3 regions of the Acinetobacter sp. CAU_H_S170_2 genome follow, and region 1 is predicted to be linked to each of the others. Evidence: predicted binding sites of a transcription regulator. Region 1 holds the regulator's gene; each other region holds the start of a gene.
What was found. Region 1 encodes PhoB, which activates phosphate uptake and scavenging genes when phosphate is short. Its sites were predicted from a motif close to TGTCATNAANCTGTCATAA; they were not measured.
Positions count from the first base shown of each region.

Region 2: a site for PhoB is predicted at 2,923-2,941, ahead of AC5EUN_RS11650 (inorganic phosphate transporter). Genes of this name have one in related genera too.
Region 3: a site for PhoB is predicted at 2,464-2,482, ahead of AC5EUN_RS04540 (NAD(+) kinase). Genes of this name have one in related genera too.

Region 1 is NZ_JBZYAE010000004.1:4,200-8,756, reverse strand. Features, by position in the region: gene AC5EUN_RS17525 (SDR family NAD(P)-dependent oxidoreductase) at 1-178, opposite strand, end outside; gene AC5EUN_RS17520 (TetR/AcrR family transcriptional regulator) at 382-1,083, shown strand; gene phoB (phosphate regulon transcriptional regulator PhoB) at 1,298-2,008, shown strand; gene phoR (phosphate regulon sensor histidine kinase PhoR) at 2,018-3,376, shown strand; gene asd (archaetidylserine decarboxylase) at 3,472-4,323, opposite strand; gene AC5EUN_RS17500 (sulfurtransferase) at 4,320-4,557, opposite strand, start outside.
Region 2 is NZ_JBZYAE010000001.1:2,357,732-2,362,288, reverse strand. Features, by position in the region: gene metH (methionine synthase) at 1-2,561, opposite strand, end outside; gene AC5EUN_RS11650 (inorganic phosphate transporter) at 2,988-4,557, shown strand, end outside.
Region 3 is NZ_JBZYAE010000001.1:923,558-928,114, reverse strand. Features, by position in the region: gene AC5EUN_RS04555 (glycosyl transferase family protein) at 1-630, shown strand, start outside; gene AC5EUN_RS04550 (hypothetical protein) at 659-1,099, opposite strand; gene AC5EUN_RS04545 (YeaC family protein) at 1,193-1,459, opposite strand; gene AC5EUN_RS04540 (NAD(+) kinase) at 1,463-2,401, opposite strand; gene mrcB (penicillin-binding protein 1B) at 2,553-4,557, shown strand, end outside.

The sequences.
Region 1 (4,557 bases):
TCGTGGTGACACGTACATTGGTGCCTTGTAGCAGTTCAACTGTTTTCGCCAACCCTTGTTCATTGACATCACTCAATGATACATGACAGCCCGCCTTGGCCAATAAAAGTGCCAATTGTTGGCCAATACCCGATCCTGCACCTGTAATTGCCGCAACTTTATTTTTAAAATTCTTCATGAGATTGTGGTTGTCCTTTATCTTTGTACATCGACTGTAGATGCTTTTTTTATAATTGACAATATCAATTGTCATAAATTTAATAGCCAAAAGTGTCAAGTCTATGAAAACCAGCTAGAGATTAAAGCCTACGCATAGGTAGAGTCGTGGTTTATTGCTAAACTATGCAAAACCTTGGCTTTCAAATAGGGCGATGAAATCTGATGACGGCATCTGAACCAGTACAACAAAACAGCGATAATAATAATAAAACCAAAGAAAGACAATTCAAGGGCTTATCGCTTTCTGAACGTAAACAGCTGCGTCGTGAAAAATTGATTGAAGCTGGCATTGAAGCCTACGGCACTCACGGCTTTTTTGCCGTGACGGTGAAAGATATTTGTAATGAAGCCAAACTTACTGAACGTTATTTTTATGAGTCGTTTAAAAAAAGTGAGCAACTGTTTCAAACCATTTTTTTAAAGCTGATCGATGAGTTACAGCACAATGTCATGCAAGCCATCATGCAAGCCTCTTCAGATCCACATAAAATGATTGATGCTGGACTGCGTGCCCTGCTTACCACCCTAAAAGATAATCCCCGCATGGCGCGTATTATTTATATCGATGCAATGTTGGTGCAAGAATTACATAACCAAGCCACGATTCATGAAACCATGACCCGTTTTGACCGGATGATTCAAGCCTTTGTGATGCTGATGATGCCGCAAATTAACCGGTCCGAACGTGAAATTTCGCTGGTCGCCACAGGCCTCAATGGCTATGTCACACAAATTGCGATCCGTTGGGTGGTTAGTGGGTTTAAACAATCCTTTGAAGAAGTTTTATCCTCCAGCCGTATTGTATTTATTTCACTTCTAGAAATCTTTTCAGACCCCAATACACGGGCAAAATTGGATGTCTAAGACTTTTCACTTGGATGAGATCGGAATTTTCGAATGCAATTTAGATTAAACTTCCATTAATTTTGAATCCCAATATGACGATTTTTTGTCACATTTTTTTGCAAATTTCATCAATCGTCTGTTTTTTGCAATGATACTGTCATAATTAATCTTTGTAATAAGCCTGTCATAAAATTAAAACGGCCTGCCGTTACCTACAATAGGATATTGCGTTGTGAAAGATGACTACATTTTAATCGTCGATGATGAACTTCCCATTCGAGAAATGATTCACACCTCGTTGGATATGGCAGGCTTTCAATGCTTACAAGCAGAAGATGCAAAACAAGCCCACCAAATGATTGTGGATCAGCGTCCTGCTTTGATCTTGCTCGACTGGATGATGCCTGGTGGCGTCAGTGGTGTAGATTTATGTCGCCGTCTCAAGCGCGATGAAAATCTCTCTGAAATTCCAGTGATTATGCTCACAGCACGTGGTGAAGAAGACCATAAAGTGCAAGGTCTGGATGCTGGTGCAGATGACTACATGACTAAACCGTTTTCGACCCGTGAATTGGTTTCCCGCATTAAAGCTGTTTTACGCCGTGCTAATGCGCTCAGCGGTGAAAAATCGATTGATGCCAATGGTTTAATCTTAGACCCTGTCAGCCAACGGGTCAGCTTTGGCAATAATTTCCTCGACATGGGGCCAACTGAGTATCGTTTATTGGCCTTCTTCATGACTCATCCTGAGCGTGCCTACACCCGTGCGCAACTTCTTGACCAAGTCTGGGGCGGAAACGTGTATATTGAAGACCGTACCATCGACGTGCATATTCGCCGCTTACGTAAAGTACTTGAGCCTTATGCTGCAGATCGCTTTGTGCAAACAGTTCGCGGTACAGGCTATCGATTCTCTACACGTGCGGATATCGCCCTAGGTTAATTTTGTTTTATGTATGAACCCTACCCGGTCCCTGAACTTGCGCGCGAGCATAAAAAAACGCGATATAGCAGTTTATGGGGCTTTGCCAAACAGGACTTACGTCTCCTTGCCTTTTTCTTGCTGATTGCAAGCTTGATTGGTTTTGGCGTTGGTTATTTTTGGACGTGTATCTCCTTTGCCTTTGCCGTTTTTTTCATTCTGCAAATGCGCTCTTTGTATTTGGTCAATGACTGGATTTCCAATCGTCCCTACGAAGTTCCACCCAACCTTGGGGGCATTTGGGGGGCATTATTGTTCAATGTTTATCGTGCACAGCGCCAAGAACGGATTGTACAAGCGGAAATGGTCGGGTTGATTGATCGCGCGCAGTCGTCATTGGTCGCTTTGCAAGAAGCCGTGGTGCTGATAGATGACATGCAACAAATTGAATGGTGGAACCCTGCTGCAGAACGGTTATTAGGCATCGAACAAAATGACCGTGGCCGTAATATTTTGACTTTATTACGCCAACCAAGTTTTGTGGATTATTACAATAATATTGATGCTGCACCAGATGGCTTAAAAATGAAGTCATCCAGTTTTGATGAACATTATGTTCAAGTCAAAATGACTCGATTTGGTGGAGAAAGTCGCTTACTGGTCGCCTATGACGTGACCCGCATGCACAATCTCGAACAAATGCGTAAAGACTTTGTCGATAACATTTCACATGAACTACGCACACCGCTCACAGTACTCAGTGGTTATATTGAAACCTTTACAGACCAAGAAGATCTCAACCCACGTTGGAAGCGGGCCTTTGACCAAATGCAGGCACAGGCCAAACGCATGAATGCCTTGGTGAATGATTTGCTATTACTGTCACGCCTAGAAAATGACAAGCAAATTGCTAAAAATCAAATCATTGATATGCCTAGCTTAATGAACCAACTTTATGACGATGCGCATGCCTATAATATTGATTATGGGCATACGCTCAATCTCGATATCGACAGTCACTGCGACTTAATCGGTTCAGATATGGAGTTAGCCAGCGCTTTTAGTAATCTGATTACCAATGCCATCAAATACACGCCGAAAGGTGGAACGGTGACCATGGGTTGGCATGACAATGGTGAACAGGCTTATTTTACTGTGGAAGATACTGGTATAGGCATTGATCCTAAGCACCTGCCCCGTTTAACCGAACGCTTCTACCGTGTTGACAGCGCGCGCAGTCGACAAACGGGTGGCACAGGCTTAGGACTCGCAATTGTGAAACACGTATTAATGCAGCACCAAGCACATTTAGAAATTGAATCCAAAGAAAATCAAGGCTCTATTTTTAAAGTGATTTTCCCCAAAGAACGCACCTATAATCCTGAATAAACCTTTCTTCAAAAGCATGAAAAAAGCACCGATATCGGTGCTTTTTTGTCTCTCACCGTCCCTTTAACAAGGACGGTGACCGAGAGCTGAAACGATTAAACTGTATGTCCCATCACTTCACCCATCACCACAGTCGAGTTGGCTTTAAAGGCTGCATCCCACGTCATTTTGTCTTTTTCAAACAGTACCACAGCGGTTGAGCCTAAGTAAAAGCGACCCAGTTCAGCTCCTTTGTCCAAGAATAAATTATGCTGATTTAATTCTAAACGGCCAGTAGGCTTCACTTTTCCTGTTGCAACAGTTTCAATCCCCGCCACAATCATGGCGCCAACGAGAACTACGGCCATACGGCCGATTTCTGTATCAAATAAACAGACCATACGTTCATTTCGGGCAAACAAGCCTGGAATGTTTTCAGCAGTGGTTTGATTGACAGAGAACAATTCACCCGGCACATATAAGGTTTCCGTCAATGTGCCTGCAAATGGCATATGCACACGGTGATAATCTTTAGGCGATAAATACACCGTTGCAAACTGACCATTTTTAAACGGTTCAGCCAACTGCGGATCTGCAATTAAGTTATCAACGGTGAATTTTTGCCCTTTGGCTTGGAAAATATCACCTTCCACAATGGGACCCAACTGTGAAATCGCACCATCCGCAGGCGATACAATACTGGTCGCATCGGTATCAATATCACGTACACCCTCTTTTAATGCACGGGTAAAGAATTCATTAAAGGACTTAAACTTCAGTGCATTGCTCTGCTCAGCAATCGACATATCAATGCCATACTGCGCTTTAAACGCAGTGATGACCGCATTTTTCACAATCGGATTTTCGCTGGCTGCGACTCTGCCCACGACACGTGATAACTGATGTTGGGGTACAACACGTTGAGCTTGAATGAAAATTTGTTTTTTTAAGCGTGATGTGAGGCTCAAGACGGCATCTCTCCGGTAATGATAGGACTGTCGAGGCGGTTGCCCCATTCACTCCACGCACCGTCATACGCCTGAATATTCCAACCCAATAAACGACCTAAAATATAAGCCAGTCCTGATCGGTGATGTGACTGACAGTACACCACCACAGGTTCATTTAAGTTAAAACCCAATTGTTCTAAGCGTTGCTGCGTGCGTTCTAAAGGGTGCAATCTTAAATGATTTTCACGGTTA
Region 2 (4,557 bases), on a different contig from region 1:
TCATTGGAATATTGCGGGTCAATTTTAACGGCGGTATGTGCTTTAGAGGTCGTTGCACCACCAATCAACAATGGAATTTTGAAGCCCTTACGTTGCATTTCTTTGGCCACAAACACCATTTCATCTAAAGATGGCGTGATCAAACCAGACAAACCGATGATGTCACATTTTTCATCAATCGCGGTTTGCAGGATTTTTTCCGCAGGAACCATGACGCCGAGGTCAACGATGTCATAACCATTACAACCCAAGACCACGCCCACGATATTCTTACCAATATCATGTACGTCACCTTTTACGGTTGCCATTAACACACGACCTTTGGATTGTGCATTGCCTTTTTCGGCTTCGATGTACGGGTTCAACCAAGCCACAGCTTGTTTCATCACACGTGCAGATTTCACCACTTGTGGTAGGAACATTTTACCCGAACCGAACAGATCACCGACCACGTTCATGCCATCCATCAAAGCACCTTCAATCACATCCAGTGGACGTTTAGCTTTGAGGCGGGCTTCTTCGGTATCTTCGTCGATATAGGTAGTGATGCCTTTTACCAACGCATATTCGAGACGTTTTTCAACGGATTCATTGCGCCATTCAAGGTTTTCAGCTTCACGCTGCGCGCCACTATGACCACGGAATTTTTCTGCCACTTCAAGCAATTTTTCTGTGGCGTTTTGACCTGATTCACCTTGGTTTTGATTCAGAACAACATCTTCAACAGCATCTTTCAGTTCTTTTGGAATATCGTCATAAATCGCCATTTGACCCGCGTTGACGATCCCCATGGTCATGCCTTGTTTGATGGCATAGTAAAGGAACACAGAGTGAATCGCTTCACGTACAGGTTCATTACCACGGAAGGAGAAGGAGACGTTAGAGACACCACCTGAGATCATAGCATGCGGTAGGTTTTGCTTGATCCAACCTGTGGCTTCAATAAAGTCGACGCCATAGTTATTATGTTCTTCAATCCCTGTTGCAACTGCAAACACGTTCGGGTCAAAAATAATATCTTCGGCAGGGAAGCCAACATCATTGACTAAAACATCATAAGAACGTTTACAGATTTCACGCTTGCGTTCAGCAGTATCAGCTTGTCCTGTTTCATCAAAGGCCATAACAATTATCGCAGCACCGTACTGTCGGCATAAACGCGCTTTTTCGACAAACTCGTCATAACCTTCTTTTAAGGAAATCGAGTTGACGACTGGCTTACCTTGTACGCATTTCAAACCAGCTTCAATGATTTCCCATTTTGATGAGTCAATCATGATTGGCACACGAGAAATATCAGGCTCAGATGCAACCAGATTCAGGAAATGCACCATCGCATTTTGCGAATCGAGCATCCCTTCATCCATGTTAATGTCGATGATTTGTGCACCAGCTTCAACTTGTTGTTGTGCAACTTCTAAAGCTTCAGCAAACTTTTCTTCACGGATGAGACGTAGGAATTTTTTTGAGCCTGTGACGTTGGTACGTTCACCGACGTTCACGAATAGCGAATCATCATAAATGTTAAACGGTTCTAAACCACTTAAACGGCAGGCAGGTTTGGTTTCTGGCACCTGACGTGGCTGAATGTCTTTCACTGCATTGTAAATTGCACGGATATGATCAGGCGTTGTACCACAGCAACCACCGGTAATATTGATCAAACCACTTTCTGCAAATTCTTTAATGAAGGCTGCGGTTTGTTCAGGGGTTTCGTCATATTCACCAAAAGCATTTGGCAAGCCTGCATTTGGATGCGCTGAAACAAAAGTATCGGCTACATCAGCAATGGTTTTCACGTGTGGACGCATGGCATCTGCACCTAGGGCGCAGTTAAAACCAATTGAGAGTAAGTCACCATGACGAACCGAGTTCCAGAACGCTTCTGCGGTTTGACCTGTTAAGGTACGACCAGATGCATCGGTAATGGTGCCTGAGATCATGAGTGGAAGTTCACGACCAATTTGTTTGAACACTTCTTTTACTGCAAAGATCGCAGCTTTACAGTTTAAGGTATCGAACACGGTTTCGATCAAGATGATGTCTGCACCACCTTCAATCAAGGCATGCGTCGCTTCGATGTAGTTTTCTTTGAGTTCATCAAAAGTAATGTTGCGGAACGCAGGGTCATTTACATTCGGTGAAATCGAACAGGTACGTGATGTGGGCCCCAATACACCTGCCACAAAACGTGGTTTGTCAGGGGTTGAATATTTTTCACAAGCGGCTTTGGCTAAGCGTGCCGCTTCGCGGTTAATCTCGGGAACAAGATCTTCCATGTGGTAATCCGACATTGAAACACGTGTGCCGTTAAAGCTGTTGGTTTCAATAATGTCTGCACCAGCATCGAGGTACGCTTCATGAATGCCTTGAATAATTTGCGGTTGAGTCAATACCAACAGGTCATTGTTACCTTTGAGGTCAGAAGCCCAATCTACAAAGCGTTCACCACGATAATCTTCTTCTTCGAGCTTGTGACGCTGAATCATGGTACCCATCGCACCATCGATAATAAGGATGCGCTCGGCAAGAAGTGCTTTTAAGGTGGCAAGTGTAGACATTCAAAACTCACAAACAGGTTTTCAAAACGTGCAATATTTTAGCAGAAAAGCAGGTTGATTGATGCCTAATTCAAGTGGTATTGGCTATATGGCAAATAAAAAAGGCTGATTTAGCTTTAGTTTTCACGAAAGTGAAATATAGACCCGCTATGTTAATAGATCAGAAGAAATAGAGATGAAAAATATTGATTGGAGCAGATTGTTACAGACAGCACAGCCAAATGTAAGAAAATAATTCAGCGTAATCCGCACCGAAAAGTTAAATTTTGAGCCAGCACAGTGCGTTCAAGGCTTATAAGCGATTTACTGCTGATCTAAAATAAGCCAATTATGAAAAAATTGGCTTCATGTGACACGCATTTGTCATATAATTGTCACAATTAAATTGAACAATAGGGGATATTGATATCCTCTTTAGCCGTCTGCATGAATTCTAATATTCCTCCCGTCCAAGATCAGGTGCACGTGACACAGGTCAAGTCGACGAATGTGCACGTACCTACACCGAAATTTTTTATGCCGGTGTTTTTAACGGTCATTATTTCAACGCTAATTTATATTGGCTTTCAGCTTTCTGCTGACTTATCGCATGTTCCTGCACTGAATCTTTACTCTTTAATTCTTTTAGCGACGGCGTTGTTCATTGCTTTGGGTTTTGAGTTTGTAAATGGCTTCCACGACACTGCCAATGCGGTTGCAACGGTCATTTATACAAATGCACTGTCTGCACCTGTTGCGGTGATGTGGGCAGGTTTCTGTAACTTTCTTGGGGTTATGGTCGCAAGTGGTGCAGTGGCTTACGGTATTATTGCGCTGCTGCCCGTTGAGTTGATTATGAATGTCAGCTCAGGCGCAGGTTTTGCCATGGTGTTTGCCATGTTGATTGCTGCGATTTTGTGGAACTTGGGCACATGGTTCTTGGGTATTCCAGCATCAAGTTCACATACTTTGATCGGTTCGATCTTAGGTGTGGGCATCATGAACTACTTGATGCATTCAGGCAGTGGTGCTTCGGGTGTCGATATGGATCAGGTGATTAAAGTCGGTAAAGCTTTACTGTTTTCACCCATGATCGGTTTTGCTTTTGCAGCAGTGTTGTTCTTATTGGTGAAAAAAATCTTTAAGAAACAACTGGAACTGTTCCAACCACCTGAAGGCAACAAACCACCACCTCCACTGATTCGTGCCATTTTGATTTTTACTTGCACAGGTGTAAGTTTTGCTCACGGTTCAAATGACGGTCAAAAAGGTATGGGTCTAATCATGCTGATTTTGATTGGTATTGTGCCTTTGGCTTATTCTTTAAATAAGAATTTAGATTCACAGCACATTCAGTCATTTGCTCAACTTTCAGATCAAACTGCGGCTGTGATTTATCCGAATCATAACGATATTGCAGATGAAAAAGCCCGTACGGTGATCACGCAATATATTCAAACCAAAGAAATGACCCCAGAAGTCGTACCTGCTTTAGCCAGTTTGACAGATCATTTGGGTGAGCGTGTTGGCCATTATGGAGATCTTAAAGATATTCCTGAAGCTGAAGTTTCTGCACTACGTAATGACATGTACTTAAGCACGACAGCGTTCAAACGTTTGGATAAAGCGAATCAATTGCCAGCGATGTCGGAAGAGGGCAAAAAGACAGTAAAAGAATATCGTAGTAACTTAGATTCATTCTTACAGTACATCCCAACGTGGGTGAAAGTGGCTGTGGCATTGGCTTTAGGTCTAGGTACGATGGTCGGTTGGAAGCGTATTGTCGTGACTGTGGGGGAGCGTATTGGTAAGAACCATATGACTTATGGTCAAGGTATGTCAGCCGAGTTAGTGGCTATGACTACGATTGCAGCTGCGGATGGCTTTGGTATGCCAGTATCGACCACACACGTATTGAACTCTGCGGTAGCAGGGACCATGGTGGCGAATAAGTCAGGTCTGAATTTTGCAACAGTGAGAACCATTCTTTCGGCTTGGATCTTTACCTTACCAGCCA
Region 3 (4,557 bases), on a different contig from region 1:
CACGGAGCATCAGGTCATACCATTAACCGTATTTATACTGAACAGGTATTAGAATATCTCGATTTTAATATTTGCCAAACTCAAGCAGATGTGGAACAGGAATTAGCGAAGTGTAATTTTGCGTATTTACCGCTGCACGCCATCTCCCCGATTTTAAGTGACTTAATTTCACTACGAAATGTTATGGGTCTTCGTTCACCCATTCATACACTTGCGCGCTTGATCAATCCATTTAATGCTAAAGCGACCTTGCAAGCTATTTTCCACCCTGCCTATCGTGGTTCGCATCAGCAAGCAGCATTTAAACTGGGCTATCAAAATAGTGCGGTCATTAAAGGTGAAGGCGGCGAATTTGAACGTAACCCAGATGCCAAAACACTGATCTGCGGCATTAAAAATGGTGAACTCTACGAACATGAGCTACCTAAACTCACCGACAACCGAAGCCCAATTGAAGAAGAGTTAGATTTGGCTGAGTTTAAAGCAGTTTGGCTGGGTGAAAAACAGCATGAATATGGTGAAATGGCAGTGACTGAAACCATTGGCATTGCGCTCTATACCATGGGAGTGTGCGATACGTATGGCGATGCCATGCAACAAGCCAAGCAGCTTTGGCACACCCGTTTCTAAGCTGAGAGGACAAACAAAAGCGTGAACGTTATTCGTCACGCTTTTCGACCCAGTAAAAGTCGGCCCAGTAAGGATAATGCTTTCCTAAAGAATGAATATTTCTGAGATTCAACTGATCACCAATATGAATGTCGATTTTTTGAGATTCATGATGGCCAGATAAATAAACATCTTTTTGTTGTCCAATGAGGCTTGAACAATAGAGTTGATGTCTTTTTATCTTTTTCGATGCTTCGCCTGCATAGGCGTTATGGATCTTTATTCCAATCAATAACATCGGATAACCATCATTTTTCATTGATGTGTATTGTGTGACGGGATTTTGAAAATTTTGACTCGGTAAAACAAAAACATCTAATAAACATTCAATTTTGCTTGCATCACTTATTGGCTCTGCAAATACATTGCTCGAAATTACAGTAATGAAGAACAAACTGAGTCGAGTGAGCTTTATTATTTTTATAAGCATAATGATTGAAACAGTTTTGAAGGTTATTCTTTTAAATTGAGTTGTTGAATCACCAAGCATCTGTTGCTGAGCGATTCAACGTATTTTAATCAATTAAATAAAACGAATAGGTTTAAATTCTGGTTCAGGCTCATGAGAATCACACTCCTCTCCTTCTTCTTTATGCCCTTTATCGATATAACCCGTACGTTCTTTTTCAGGAGTATTCTGATGCTCCCAAGCAATAACGGCTTGCATACAAGTTTGACGTTGTTCAGCAGTCAACGCAACGCCATTTGGCCATTTACCAATTTCTACAGCTGTTTTTAAACGCTCAACAATATCGGCATCTAAAATAGAAAGCATCTGTTCAATATTCATGATTTAATCCTGTTGAAAAGAGTCAAAATCTTGGTTCCACCCAAGTTTAGTTCGGCATGACATATAAAAATCATAACCCGGTGGATGTAATAAATTCAGTTTAAAGGGGTGCTTACGAATATGTAAGCTATCACCCACATTGAGTGAAACACTGTGTTGACCATCGGCACTGACCATCGGCAAGACACGGTTTTCACGAATCAGAAGCTTAATTTCACTGTGTCCACCCACCACAATCGGGCGTGAAGACAAGGTATGTGGATGCATCGGTACCAAAGCAATCGCATCCATCCCCGGATGCACGATTGGGCCACCACCTGACAACGAATAGGCTGTTGAACCCGTAGGCGTCGATACAATCAAACCATCACTGTGTTGACGGTAGACATATTGACCATCGATATTCAGTTCGAAGTCAATCATATGCACCGACTTACCCGAGTGTAGTACCACATCGTTTAGGGCAATCGCATCATAAATCGTCTCGCCCTTTGAGCGAATTTCCATTTCCAATAAGAAACGACGATCTAACTGAAACTCACCTTTTAAAACTTGATCGAGCTTAAAAATCACTTCAGTCGGCTTGATGTCGGTTAAAAAACCCAAACGCCCTCGGTTTACACCCATTACAGGAGTATTAAATTTAACCAAGGCACGTGCAGCATGCAGAAGTGAGCCATCCCCGCCCACCACAATCACCAAATCGACCACTTCACCCAGAAGTGCACGACTCACCGTTTGTGTATTTTTATAAGGAACCAGTTCAGCGGTTTGCGCATCAAAAACGGGATGTAACCCTAAGCTGAGTAGATGATCATGAATAAGACATAAGGTTTCGACGACTGAAGACTTATCTGGACGTCCAATTAAGCCTATGTTTCGAAATGTTTTATGTGAAATTTGCACCTGCAACATCGCTCCGCTACGATTCCCGCCTATCATAACATTATTTATTTAAATTGATTCAAAAACTAAAGTGACTGCTCCTACTCGCGGAATTGTCTATATTTCAGTTTGTTCACAGTTTAATTATTGCAAATTAGCGAAAAGCTTCGCATGATTAGCACAATTTCTCAGGATCTTATTCGTATTTATGAAGTCAGAACGTGGCATAGGTTTAATTGCACTGATCTTCTGCATCTTAGTCATTGCAGCATTCTTGGTGTTTAGTATTTATTTAATAAGACTCGACTCCGTTGTACGTGACAAGTTTGAAGGCAAGCGCTGGGACATTCCTGCGAAGGTATTCGCACGCCCACTCGAAGTGTATACCAATGCCCCTGTCAATCAGGCTGACTTCACTCAAGAGTTAAAACTTTTGGGCTATAAGTCCTCGGAAAACTATACCAAATCAGGGAACTTTGTCAGTTCTGGCAATGAGCTATATGTACATACCCGTGGCTTTGACTTCGGTGATAGTGTCGAGCCTGAACAAGTGCTTAAAGTCACCTTTGCCAATGAGCAAGTGGCTGAAGTCAGTGCAACTAAACCCTCATCTACAGGGATTGCACGTTTAGAGCCGATGCTGATTGGCGGGATTTATCCGCAGCATAATGAAGACCGTGTCCTGATTAAACTCGACAAAGTCCCTAAGCCTTTAATTGAGGCTTTAATTGCAACAGAAGATCGTAATTTCTATAGTCACCACGGCGTTTCAATTCGTGGTACGGCACGTGCGATTGTGAGTAATGTAACGGGTGGAAAACGTCAAGGTGGTTCAACACTGACCCAACAGTTGGTGAAAAACTTCTACCTCACCCCTGAAAAAACCATTAAGCGTAAAGTCAATGAAGCATTTATGGCATTATTGGTTGAGTTTCACTATGACAAAGATGAAATTTTAGAAGCCTATCTCAATGAAGTGAACCTCGGGCAAAACGGCAACTATTCTATTAATGGTTATGGTTTGGCTTCACAGTTTTACTTCGGCATGCCTTTGCGTGAGCTAAATATTGCGCAACAAGCTTATTTGGTGGGTTTGGTACAAGGTCCAACCTTATATAACCCTTGGCGTAACCCAGAAGCTGCGAAAAAGCGCCGTAATATTGTTTTAAACAATATGTTGGTCATGGGCTATCTGACCCAAGAACAATATGAAACTGAAACAGCTCGCCCTTTAAATGTGATTGCCAAACCGACTCTCGGCCCTTCACGTTTCCCAGATTTCTTAGACATTGTACGCCGTCAGTTACGTACCGAATACCAAGAAGGTGATTTGACCAACCAAGGTCTACGCATCTTTACAACGCTCGATCCAATTGCACAAACCAAAATTCAAGATGCGTTTAAATCGACTGTTGGTCGCTTAAGCCGTGGTTCAAGTCGTCTAAAAGAGCTGCAAGGTGCGGTGTTGGTTGCTCATCCTGAAAATGGTGAATTGGTTGCAGCTGTTGGTTCAACCCAAGACTTTACTGGTTTTAACCGTGCACTCGATGCCAAACGTCAAGTCGGTTCACTACTTAAACCGGTGATTTACCTCAGTGCGATTCAGTCGGGACGTTACAACTGGGCCAGCCCAATTGAAGACAGTAGCATTAGTATTCAAGCCAATGGTAAAGCATGGACACCCAAGAACTATAGTGGTGGCGAACACGGCGTTGTACCAATGGTACAGGCACTGTCTAATTCATATAACTTGTCAGCAGTTCGCCTTGGTCAAGAGTTTGGTTTATCGACGTTTAGTAACCACCTAAAACGTTTTGGTGTGACCAGTAACATCCCAACCTATCCATCCATTTTCTTGGGTGCGGTAGACATGTCTCCGATGGAAATGCTCAGCATTTATGGCAACTTTGCCACAGGCGGTTTTAAGTATCCGACTAAATCCATTCGTACTGTTGTCGATCAAAATGGTCGCTTGCTGACCCGTTATGGTTTAAATGTCCAACAAACCATTGACCCTGCTTCTGCCTATGTCCTGAACTATGGTCTACAACAAGTGATGACCTCAGGTACAGGTCGTTCAGCTTATAACACTCTACCGAACTCGCTTCAGCTTGCAGGCAAATCTGGAACCACCAATGACACCCGTGACTCATGGTTTGCAGGTTACTCGGGCAATTATGTTTCTGTGGTTTGGCTAGGTTTAGATGACAATA